2 linked regions of the Thermogutta terrifontis genome follow. The protein of the gene in region 2 binds, or shares a complex with, the protein of the main gene of each other region. Links are inferred from orthologs where the notes say so. Each region holds a gene or a part of one and is shown on either strand. Other genes may lie near its edges.

Region 1 (5,887 bases), 2.4 Mb from region 2 along the record:
TTTTTCCAGCACGCTTAGAAGTTGGGTGACCTCTTGCCAGTTTCGCTGAGTCCGGGGTTGGCCCAAATTCTTCAGGATAAGCAGCCGGCAAAGGTCAAGTACAACAGCCGACGTCGCTTTCCCCATCGTCACCAGAGCGCGATAATCTTCAATCGCGTCGTCCACGCGCCCCAATTCGAGAAACGCCGCCGCCCGCCCCAGCCGGGCCTGTGGCCAAAGGGGGTCTTGGGTGGCAGCTTTTGAGTACGACGCCAGACTCTGGTCCATGTTGCCCATCTGGGCATAACACAGCCCCAGGTAAAAATCCACTTGTTTAAGCAGGTCGGGCACATTGGTCAGGTCCGGCCGGATGACTTCCAATTTGCGCGCGGCCTCAAACCATTGACCGCGGGCCAGAAGCAATCGGGCTCTCAACCATTCCAGCCGCGAGAGCGGGTACCGAGTTTGACTCAGCTCTTCGATGGCTTTTTCGGCGTTTTTTTCATCTCCCTGATTGAGACTCATCTCGGCCAGGTTGGCCAAGACCGCTGCCTTGTCGCTCACTTTGGTCAATGCATTCTGAAGAGTGGCCAGGCCCTCATTCGGCTGTCCCTGCGCTGCCTGAATTGCGGCGAGCAACGTGTAACCGTCCGCTCGCTGGGGATCCAACGCGATGGCTTTCTCCGCCCAAGCGCGAGCAAGATCGAGCTGCTCGAGCCGCCGAGCGCAGTCCGCGCCAAGAATAAGAAAATCCACATCATCGCTCTTCTTGGCCAAAATTTCCTTGGTATATTGCAGAGCCTGATCGTATCGATCGGACTGGTAGTAGTAAACGGCCGCTGTTCGCAGCGCTTCCTCATTCTTTACCGCGGCCAGCATCTTGCTGATCCACTCGTCGGCCTTCTGCGGATCCTTGAGCTCGGGATCATAACGATAGATTCCCGCGAGTTGGGCATAAGCCTCCGCCAGCTCCGGTCGTAAACTGATGGCTTTGTCAAGAGTTCGCACCGCTTCTCTCGATTGGCCGAGGCCACGCTGGCACCGGGCGAGCTTCGTTAATAACTCGGCATCATCGGGATTCACTTTAAGCAGATATTGGTTGAGATGTTCCTCCGCATCGCGAAAACGTCCTATGTTGAGAAGCACATCCACGAGCATCCTGCGGGCTTCGGTACGCTCCGGGTCCTGCCGCAAAACCGTTTCCAACCGAAAATAGGCAGGCCCGTATGCGCGAAGCTCAATAAGCAGTTCCGCGAATTGCTGCTGAGCATCCAGGTCCTGTGGCACGAGTTCCGTGTACCACTGGAAGTTTTTCGCCGCGACGTCACGGCGACCCTCTTTCAAGGCGGCTTGTGCCCGTTCAAGAAAGACCCGGGCATTTCTTCGCAGTTGGTAACCGTGCAGGAAATACGTGCCCGTTCCCAGCAGAATGACCACTGCAACGAGAATGACGACGAAGCGCTTGTTGATCTTTCTCATGCGATGGAGGCCCCATCAAACCTTCGCAGCTTTACCTACCTGGCATATGACGATCGATTGCACCACCGCACCCAATCCGCCCGGCTTATTTTGACCCGATCTGTGGCATGGCAGGCGCCATACGTGTATTCCCGGCGGCAATGCAGTCTTCGTCCATTATAGCTTGCCGGGACATCGCAAGCATCTTGTAACCGTCCGCTGCGTTCCTGAGCGCCGCGGCTTACCAGGTGGGTCTCGCACCCTTCAAAATCCCCTAAAATGGGGCATCCTCCGCAAAGTCGCCGTAGGCAACTTCGCTATACTCAGCAGGGGCTGCATTTTCGAATCGCGTGAATTCCTCACGCCAGACAAGTTTCACATCCCCGACCGGACCATTACGCTGCTTGGCCACAATCACCTCAGCCAACCCGCACAATCCCCGAGCTTGGGCTTCCTCTCGGGTGTGGTAATACTCTTCGCGATGGACAAACATCACCACGTCGGCGTCCTGCTCGATGGCGCCCGACTCGCGAAGATGACTCAATCGGGGCCGGTTGTCTTTGACAACTTCCGTCTGACGATTGAGCTGGGCGAGGCACAAAATAGGAATTTTCAGTTCCCGGGCGAGAGTTTTGAGACGCCGCGTGATTTTTGCCACCTGTTCCTGACGGGGATCCTTGGGGTTATCTGGCTCGATCAATTGCAAATAGTCGATGACAATGAGTCGCAAGCCCTCGCGTCGTTTGAGGCGTCTGGCTACCGCAGCGATTTCGGTTACCGTACGGCTTGGCGAGTCATCGATGAGCAACTTTCCGCGGCTCAGTTCACCGGCGGCTCGGACAAGTTTTTCCCTGTCTTCCGCGGAAAGAAAACCACTGCGAAACTTATGCCCGTTTATTTTTCCCCGCGAGCAAAGCATTCGCTGAATCAATTCCAAGCGAGACATTTCCAGGCTGACGAAAAGCGTTGTCAAGCCCGCGTCCACCGACACATGCTCCGCAATATTCGTGGCGAGGGCTGTTTTCCCCATACTTGGCCGGGCAGCCAGAATGATGAGCTCGGAATCGTGCAGGCCCCCGGTCAGTTTGTCGAGATCGGTGAAGCCCGTCGGCACCCCGGTAGCCTCACCCTGCATGCGCCGGTCGATCATTTGAAACGCCTCAAAGAGCACGTCGCTCACCGGCACGACATCCCCTGTGGATCGGCGGTCACGAACTGCCAGGATCCGCTCTTCGGCACGATTGAGGATTTCCCGCGGCTCGAGACTCAAATCGAATGCGTCACGCACGATGTCCGTACCGGCTTGAATCAATGCTCGCAGAAACGCGTGGTTGCGCACTATTTCTGCGTAGTAGACAGCATGGCTAGCCACCGCTACGGACTGGGCAATTTCTGCGAGATATGGGGCCCCGCCAACTGTTTCGAATTCCCCGTGCCGCCGCAACTCTTCGACCAGGAGCATCAGGTCGATTGTGCGGTTCGCCGCGTGCATCTCGAGGAGCCGAGCATAAATCCGCCGATGGGCGTCCACATAAAAGTCTTCTGGCACGAGCACTGTGGCCACATCGTCCAGCGTCCGCGGGTCAAGCAAGACGCTCCCCAGCACAGCCCTTTCCGCCTCAACACTATGAGGGGGAACACGCCCCGCCAGCTCCCCCAGCGGGCCTTGTGTGCCTCGTTCCTGCCGTGAAGCCTCAGTCGCCACGGTTCCCTCCGTTATGGTGTGCCATTATTTTCAAGGAAAATAAAGAATAGGTTTATGCGGTTCGAATTGTCGTTTACCGGATCATCTCCTTCCGTCACTCTATTCGTCCCCGGGCGAATCGACAAGCAGGCAACCGGAGACACGCGAGGCTTGTCGTCTCATTGACCACATTTCCAAAAAGAACGGGCAGGACCGCTGGGGGGAAACGGCCTGCCCAATGGGAGCACGCAGCGTCGCGCCACATGCTCACGTCAATTGTTCTAACGCGTCGCTTTCTCCAAGCCGATGCTCAAAAACTGCATCCATCAGTGCGTTGATACACTCGCCCCACTGCTCACCGATTGCATTGCCGGTGCATTTGACACCGACGTGGTGGCAGGAGACTTCTGCCGATAGGTGAGAAAATCACCAACGTAGATTAAATACTCAAAGGGCAGAGATTTCGGATCCACTTTGTCCCGGATCGTGGCGAGTGTGCCCTCGATCACGTCCTCCTTCTCCTGATAGCCAGCGTATTTGACGATAGCCACAGGCGTGTCCGGCGGATAATGGGTTTTGAGCTTCTCAATGAAGTAGTCGAACTCCGCACGCATCGTGAAAATGACCATGGTGGCTCGATGGACGGAGAGACTTTCCACCGTATCTGTTTTTCCTGGCCAATCGTTAGCGGTGAGGATCACCGATTTGGTTTTCGGGGCGTTCGTGACGCCTCGGCGAAGCGCGGCATTACCAGCGTTGAAACAACTCACTCCCGGTACAACCACCGGGTTTAGATCGGTAAACTCTTCCAGACACCAGGCCCATGGCCCGTAAATGAGAGGGTCCCCACTATCGAGAATGGCCACCACTTTTCCCTGGCCGACGGCCTGCCGCACCTGCGAGATGAACGCGTTCCTTTTCTCCGCCAGAGCCCGGGCGCGCGGTTGCTCCGCCTCGGGAAGTGAGTTGATGTCCTGCCCATAGTACTCAAAAAGTCGCCAGTAACCCGTGATAACCTGCTTTCCGGTCAAATAATCGGAGAATTTCTTTTCCAATCCGTCGGTGCAGTAGATTACGTCGGCATGGCGGATGGCTTCCACTGCCCGCAGCGTGATGAGATCCGGATCACCAGGCCCAACTCCGACCAGGTAAAGGGAACTTCGGGGAAGCTCGGCGAAAACGCTCCAGCTCCAACCGATCCAGCACACCCACAACAAAATTGTCAGCGGTCTTTTCATAACTCACCCTCGCACTTTCTCAGGAGATTTCAGGAAGCGTCGTGTGCATCAAACTGGTGCGGCTGCTGTTCCACCTTTTGCACGCGACACTTCCTCACTTCGGGAAGAAACACTTTAGCCAACTGTCCAATGGTGCTCGCTTGCTCTGGGTCAGGATCCTGCCAGTGTTACTTCTTGTGAAAAGATAACACCAATGCGCAAGAGCGACAAGGGGGCAATCTCACTAACAGAAATGTATCGCGGCAAAGCTCAGGATACTGCGGCAGATTCGCCTGGCGGAAATTCGCGCGCCAGCTGGCTGATCTGTTTGAATTCGGCAGTCCCCGCGCGAATGCACCATTCAAACAGCGCGGCCTCCGTAGTTGTGATGACGGCGCCCGCCAACTCCATCCGGCGCAGAGCGATCTCGTAATCTATTCGGTGCCGCGATCCCACCGCATCTGCCGCGACGTACACCCGCCAGCCTGACGCAAGAAAGTCCAGCACCGTTTGCTGAACGCACACATGCGTCTCGATGCCGCAGACGAGGAGACGGCTCAGCCCCGCTTGTTCTGCTTCTTCGAAGAGTGACCAGCATTCCCGGCAACTGAACATGAGTTTTTCCGGAATTGGCCCGAGTCGTTCCCGCAGCGGCGATACCGTTGGCCCCAGGCCCTTGGGGTACTGTTCCGTTGCCAGGATGCGAATACCAAGAATCCTCGCGGCATCGAGAAGCCGCCTGATGTTCCAGACCACCTTTTGATGATCGTGGATATGGGGGACGAGCTTTTCCTGGACATCAATGACCAGGAGACCAGTGTCCTGGGGAGACATCAACTCCGGGCTTCGAGGAGGAATTCTCGTCGGTTCTGACATGCGGCACTCGGTGTCATGCTCATTGGTAGCACTGACAAATCAGCAGGAAATTATGGCTTATAATATCAAACACACCGGCCTGCGGACAAGAAGTGGGGCCGAACGACACCCCAAACCGCAAAAATCCCGGTTCGCGGGCCCTTGTTTGAGGTGGCGGCGATTCACGACCATGATCACAGCCCGCCGTGGGTGGACGTTGAAACCCCGAGCGTAATAATGAACAGGTTAAACTCGAACGGGCTCAGGCCCACCGGAAGAGCTTGTAACGAGGGAGATCACCCGATGACGATGAAAACACTGGGTCAATTGAACGTGGTGCGGCACGGACGGTTTTGGTTGTTTCTCGGTCTCAGCGTGATCGCAATGGTGAGTATGAACACTCTTGGAATGTCCCAATCTCCATCGGAAACTGACGACGGTGTCCCCACAATCACAAAGCGTCAGGTTTACCCGCAGGGTGTGACAGTGGCGGAACTCTCTAATGGGCTGACCATCATCGTCCAGGAGAACCACACGGTACAGGCAGCGACCGTGCGGTGTTATGTCAGGTACACCGGAAGCGTTTACGAAGCCGAACATATGGGGGCGGGACTCAGCCACGTTCTGGAACATGTTGTGGCCGGTGGAACCACAACTAAGCGGACGGAGAAGGAGATCGCCGCGATCATCGACC
Region 2 (6,004 bases):
CTGGGTTGACGCCCCATTTCCAGCAGCCGGTTGGCCTCGTCAACGGGCACCTGGGCCGCCCGGGCCATCTCCTCCGGCGTCGGCTCACGTCCCAGTTCGTGCATCAGCCGGCGAGATACATTTTTCAGTTTACCGATCTGATCAATGATGTGAACAGGGATACGGATCGTCCGCGAGTGTTCTGCCAGCGCCCGGGTGATGGCCTGCCGAATCCACCACGTGGCATAAGTGGAGAATTTGAATCCCCGCCGATACTCGAACTTATCCACCGCCCTCATCAATCCCGTGTTGCCTTCCTGAATGAGATCCAGGAAGCTCAACCCCCGGTTCCGGTATCGCTTGGCCACAGAAACAACCAACCGAAGATTACTGTTGGAAAGCTCGCGTTTCGCCTCGGTGTAGTCCCGGAAATGGGCCTCCATCTTTTCACACCGGCTCCGCAAACTCCGCGGGCTTTCCTGAGTCGCTAGCATCAGATCGCACAGTTCCCGCCGCAGTCGATCGCGTTCTCCCAATTCCCCCGGCTGTGTTTTCAGCTCACGGAGTCGGGCGCGAATCTCTTCCATCCGCTTGAGAACATCCCGCATCTGCTGCATCATGGCCTGAACGCGCCGCGTCCGCAATCCCAGTTCTTCCACGAGGATCAGCATCCTTGCGCGACGAGCCAAAAAGCGACGCCGTGCCTTGGCCTTGATTTCCGGAGGAGTTCGCCGGTTGATCAGTCGCTTGAAGTCCCGCTCATTGGCAGCCATCAAGCCGCGCAGAGTCCGCAGGTTGTGCGGCATCCGGCCCAGAATCTGGCTCTTCGTCAATTGATCGGTGAGCGACATCTTGAGGGTGCGATCGAACGCCAGTTCCCCGCGCTGGACCGCCTCCAGCGTTTGAACTGCCTGTTTGAGTACCAGATGGCACCCCATCACCGTGCGCCGGAATCGCTTGCGGGTGACCTCAATTTTCTTAGCGAGGGCGATCTCCTGCTGCCGCGTCAGCAAGGGAATGTTGGCCATCTGGCTGAGATACAGCCGGATGGGATCGCTATTCCATTTGGCTTTTTGACCAGGCAGCAAATCGCGGAGGAGTGGGTCTTTGAGGAGGGGATCTTCGGCGGGAGAAGCGACGTCCTTGCTTGCGGCCTCCCCGTTGGATCCCACCGGCGGCCGGTTGACCAGCTCAATCCCCGCTTCTTCCAGGGCCGTGATGAGCCGATCCAACCGTTGCGGCCGTGTTTCCTGATCGGGAAGATAACTGATGACCTGGTCGTACGTCAGATAACCCTGGGCTCGTCCTTGAGCAAGAAGCCGTTGCAACTCCTTGTCGGCCTGTTTCACGGGTCGCCTCCTTTCGTGCTTCCGTGCCGAAAGCCAGCCAGATAACGGGAAACCGCGATTAAATGATGCGCGGGAATCGCCGATTTCCCGACGCCAGAAACCTCACCCTTCCGTGGGCTCGGACCACTTCTGGCGGTTTTTCTGCTGATCCATGATCCGTTTCAACAAGTCGAGCTCTTCTTCCGGTGCCAGTCCTCCTTTACGCAAAGCATGGGCCAACTGGGAAGCCTGCAACTGAGCAATGCGTGCGGTATGGCTTCGCAGAAGCCCATCTAGCAATTCATCCGGATTCTGCTCGGAAACCTTCTTTTCCCGAGCCGTCTGCTCCACATCCACCAGGACATTATGCAGCGCAGCGTCGTCGAGCGCCAACATCAAATGTTCGAAATCAACCGGCTGCCCCATTTCCAACAGATCCAGGGCGGCCTGATAGATCTGCCGGGCGAATGGGGAGGTCAAATCATTCACTGAAAAATGTTCCCGTAATCGTCGGATTCCCTCGGGAACCGCCACCAGAAACTCCAGAAAAGTGCGATGCCAACCATCCAGGGTCGGACGCGAGGGAACCGCGGGAACAACACGCGGTCGCGTTTGCCCACGCCGCAGTTCTTCCAATCGCCGGCGGAGAACCCCCTCATCGATACGCGTGAGCAACGCCAGTCGCGAGAGGATCTTCCATTCCCGGGCCTGCTGCTGAGCAGAGTGTTCGCCCAGCCTGGCCGGCGCTTTGGCAATCACACTCAGCAACTGATCGGTTGCCCGACTCACACCCGCCACATCGTTCTCCAGATCGACACCGTACGTGGCAGCGGCAAACGCATGGTCCAGGGCATCAACGGTTCGCTCGTCAAGGGCTTCCTGAAAACCGGCGGCACCATACCGAAGCAGATAATCGCAGGGATCAAGATCGTCGGGCAGCGTGAGGACCTGAAGGTCGATCTGCCGGGCGACAAACAACTCCAGCACCTGCGCTGCACGCCGCCGACCCGCCTCGTCGCCATCCAGCACCAGCACGACCCGATCCACATATCGTTGGAGCAGCCGCAAATGAGAGTCGGCCAGCGCCGTGCCGAGCACCGCCACGGCGTTAGAAAAGCCGTGCTGATGCGCCATGATGACGTCGGTGTAGCCCTCCATAACCAGCGCTGTTCGGGTGCGACGGAAGGCTTCCCGCGCAAGATCAAGCCCATAAAGGAGCCGACTTTTGGCAAAAAGCGGGGTCTCTGGCGAGTTCACGTACTTGGCGGGCGTCGTATCAGCCATCTGGGGGAGCACCCGCCCCCCGAAACCCACCGCTCTGCCCTGGACATCGCGGATAGAAAAGAGGACCCGACCGCGGAAGCGATCGATCCAATCGCGAGTTTGTGCCGACGTAAGGATGCCGACCGTCACCAGCAGTTTGGGGTCGATTTGGTCCCGCCGTGCCCGACGGAGAATCCAATCCGGCTGAAGTGGGGAAAATCCGAGTCGGAATTTTCGGATGCTCTCTTCCGAGATGCCCCTTTCCCGAAGGTACTGGCGTGCGGTCGCTGCTTCGGAAGATTCAAGCAGGCAGGCATGGTACTGCTGCTCCGCCCAGGCCATGACACGGAACAGCTCCTGCTTGCGGTCTGTTGCACTCGGTTTGCCTCCGGTTCGTGGAAGGGGAATTCCCGCCATCTCGGCCAGCATGGCCAGGGCTTCGGGGAACTCGACGTTTTCTATCCGCATGACGAAGCTAAAAATGTCTCCGCCGATGTCACAGACGAAGCAGCGAAAGCACTGGCGTTCCGGATTGACCTGCAGGCTGGGATGGTGGTCGTCATGCCACGGGCAGAGCCCCACAAATCCCCGCCCCTGACGGCGGAGAGGGATATAGCGCTCCACTAGATCGACGATATCAATCGCCTGGCGAATTTGTTCTTTGACGTCCGAATAGGGACTGAGCGGCATGGTGGAGATTCGCTCCCACGTGTGCCAAGCGGTGACCTCCGTGCCTGGTGGGAGAAGTATGGCGAGACCTTCCATTCGCCGTGATCCCTTTTTCCAGGTGCTCATCGGACCTGGACGTTCGGAGATGGCCTCCTGCCGCGTTCAGACTCTATTGTACGCCCCAAACATTCTCGTGACAGGCGAAGGTGCCGTCGGATGATGGTGCAAACCACTGGGTCCTACCAAATCTTCCCAGATTGCCATAAGCCGCCGGAGACTTCGTCGAGCGGACAAGTTTAGCGGAGTCCTAGCTCGTGAGGCAAGGGCAAAATTTGGGGTGATGGCTGGCGCCCGGCCGGTGGCCGTGTGCCCACCTATAGCCAGTCGGATCAGCCGTAGGGGCAATCCACGAATTGCCCTGAAAAAGTCGAGCGTCGGGCGTCTCCCCCTCCAAGCCAAAACTGGGGTTAAGGGTTAATTCAGAGTGCACAAATTGGTTGACATTTGGCCCTGGGAGCGGTAAAGTGGTTTTCGCATGGGGTAAGGTAGGCCTTTTCCAAACGCTAAGAGGAAGGAGAAACGACAATGGCGTCTCATCGCAAAGCGTTTACGCTCGTTGAACTCCTGGTGGTCATCGCTATCATAGGTATCCTGATAGCGCTCCTCCTGCCAGCCGTGCAGGCAGCCCGGGAAGCCGCACGACGTTCCCAGTGCACAAATAATCTGAAGCAAATTGCCCTTGGTCTGTTAAACTACCATCAGACGCATAACAGGTTCCCCCCTCCCGGTTTCAGCAGTAATCAGGCTTCCTGGCTAGTAGTCCTCCTTCCATTTATTGAACAAAAGCCTCTGTTCGACCAGTTCAATTTCAAACAGGGCAACTACCTCGACGCCGACAAGATTCGCGTGGCAGCCACAGCGATCCCCATCTACTTTTGTCCCAGCAGTACCGAGGAGACAGATCGACGGTCGGGGTACGCATCAGAGGTTTATCCTCCGGGAAGTTCCACACGTGTGTACACAGCGCACTACTTTGGTGTTTTGGGGCCCAATGGCACTAATAACTATCTGAATCCCCCCGCAGCCTACAAATGCAATGGGCTCACTGAAACATTTGGCGGGTACTGCTCTCAGGGTGCCTTCTTCTATCCGTCTGGAGTAGACATAGCGTCGGTGCGGGACGGTTCCTCAAACACGCTTTTCGTGGGCGAGATTGCGTGGCCCGACATGCCGTATTACCGGGCGTACACTCGTGGATATTTCACCGATAACCGGGGGACGTTATTACTTTTTACGAAGAACGTCCAGTATCCCATTAACTCCAGAAATACCACAACCTGGAACAACACTTCTTTCGGGAGTCTCCATCCCGGAGGAGTGCATTTCGCGCTCGTCGACGGCTCCGTTCGGTTCGTCACTCAGTATATCGAGCAGAATGTCTACATGGCTTTGGCCAGCCGCAACGGCGATGAGGCGGTTACCATGCCCTAACATCGCCGACTTGGCGTCAGTAGCTTGAGCTGGGTAACACAAAAGGAGATATCTTGGCTAGGGGAAGCCACATGGGTAAAGGTTGTTTGCTTTTTGGGCTTTCGGTCATTCTCTCCATTCCCGCGCTTCTTTTATCAGGTTCTGGCGGGGGTGGACCGAAAACTTACCACGTCTCTGGAACTGTGACCCTGGACGGAAAGCCTGTGCCTGCCGGTTCCATTCTGTTTGAACCCGACCAATCGAAAGGCAACACAGGCCCCGCCGGGTTCGCGAAAATAAAGGATGGCAAATATGACACGCGCCAGAACGGTCGAGGAACCGTCGGGGGGCCCCACGTTGTGCGGATCATCGCGCTGGACGGCGTTCCTGCGGAAGAACTTCCCGAGGGTACGCCCCTTGCCCCTGAGTATGTGACGCATGTCGATTTGCCAAAAGAGAACAACCACCAAGAAAATTTCAATATCCACGCTTCAAATCAAACCCGCTCGGCGGGTGGCCCACAAAAACCCCAGCCGGATATTTAATGTGGCTACCGTTTGCAGCACAAAATGACGGCGTAGTAACAAAATAAGCAGGGCACTCATTTATCGTGAGTGCCCGATTCTTTTGGTAGGTTTTTCTATAGTTTCTTCTCACACATCACAAATCCTTACGCAGCGTTCGAGGGACGCAAGTGCCGCTGCCGGTTCGGGATTGCGGGGCACAAACTCCTGGCCAACAAAGCCCTTGTATCCTGTCGCCACAATTGCCTTCATCACGGCCGGATAGTAAATCTCCTGCGTCTCATCAATCTCATGCCGACCCGGGTTTCCTCCCGTGTGGAAGTGGGCAATGTACTGAATGTTTTCCTGGATCGTGCGGATGAGATCCCCCTCCATGATCTGCATGTGGTAGATGTCGTAGAGCAGTTTGAAATTTTCGGAGCCGATCCGCTTGCACAGCTCCACGCCCCACGCCGTGTGATCGCACATGTAATCCTTGTGATTGACCTTGCTGTTGAGCAGTTCCATCACCAGAACAACTTTGTGCTTTTCGGCAAGGCCCAGAATTCGTTTGATCCCCACGACGCAGTTTTTGAGCCCCTGTTCGTCATCCAGACCCGGCTCGCGATTTCCGGAGAAGCAAATGAGGTTCGTAAAACCCGCCTCTGCCACGATGGGGATCATCTTTTCGTACCGCTCGACCAACTCATCGTGGTTTTCCAGCTTGTTAAACCCCTTGGGGATACTCGCCCCAGACGAGACCATCGCGCACGTCAGTCCGTACTTTTTGAT

Evidence for each region.
Region 1: the proteins of dnaG (region 2) and dnaB are in contact, whole or in part, in a crystal structure (PDB 2R6A), measured with the Geobacillus stearothermophilus proteins. The link is inferred for Thermogutta terrifontis from one-to-one orthologs. Residues at the interface, in WP_049624496.1 of Geobacillus stearothermophilus: Lys456, Leu457, Leu458, Pro459, Ala460, Asn463, Ala464, Leu467, Leu535, Leu536, Ile537, Ala538, Gln544, Glu545, Asp548, Tyr549, His552; in WP_033016901.1 of Geobacillus stearothermophilus: Ser13, Glu15, Ala16, Gln18, Glu91, Leu92, Asp94, Ala95, Val96, Pro97, Thr98, Ala99, Ala100, Asn101, Tyr104, Tyr105, Ile108.

The regions. Positions count from the first base shown.
Region 1 is NZ_CP018477.1:3,846,568-3,852,454, forward strand. Bases 928-3,800 are described here. They hold dnaB (replicative DNA helicase), read right to left. Parts: upstream 3,143-3,800; coding sequence 1,712-3,142; downstream 928-1,711. Other genes in these bases: THTE_RS14305 (tetratricopeptide repeat protein), read right to left, coding at 928-1,458; THTE_RS14315 (SAM-dependent methyltransferase), read right to left, coding at 3,448-3,800. Also shown: more of THTE_RS14305, read right to left, coding at 1-927; more of THTE_RS14315, read right to left, coding at 3,801-4,359; THTE_RS14320 (hydrolase), read right to left, coding at 4,609-5,214; THTE_RS14325 (M16 family metallopeptidase), read left to right, coding at 5,497-5,887. UniProt on the Escherichia coli protein: The main replicative DNA helicase, it participates in initiation and elongation during chromosome replication. Travels ahead of the DNA replisome, separating dsDNA into templates for DNA synthesis.
Region 2 is NZ_CP018477.1:1,448,496-1,454,499, reverse strand. Bases 884-3,873 are described here. They hold dnaG (DNA primase), read right to left. Parts: upstream 3,336-3,873; coding sequence 1,431-3,335; downstream 884-1,430. Other genes in these bases: THTE_RS05515 (DUF1559 domain-containing protein), read left to right, coding at 3,825-3,873; THTE_RS05525 (sigma-70 family RNA polymerase sigma factor), read right to left, coding at 884-1,328. Also shown: more of THTE_RS05525, read right to left, coding at 1-883; more of THTE_RS05515, read left to right, coding at 3,874-4,730; THTE_RS05510 (hypothetical protein), read left to right, coding at 4,802-5,254; THTE_RS05505 (hydroxypyruvate isomerase family protein), read right to left, coding at 5,363-6,004. UniProt on the Escherichia coli protein: RNA polymerase that catalyzes the synthesis of short RNA molecules used as primers for DNA polymerase during DNA replication.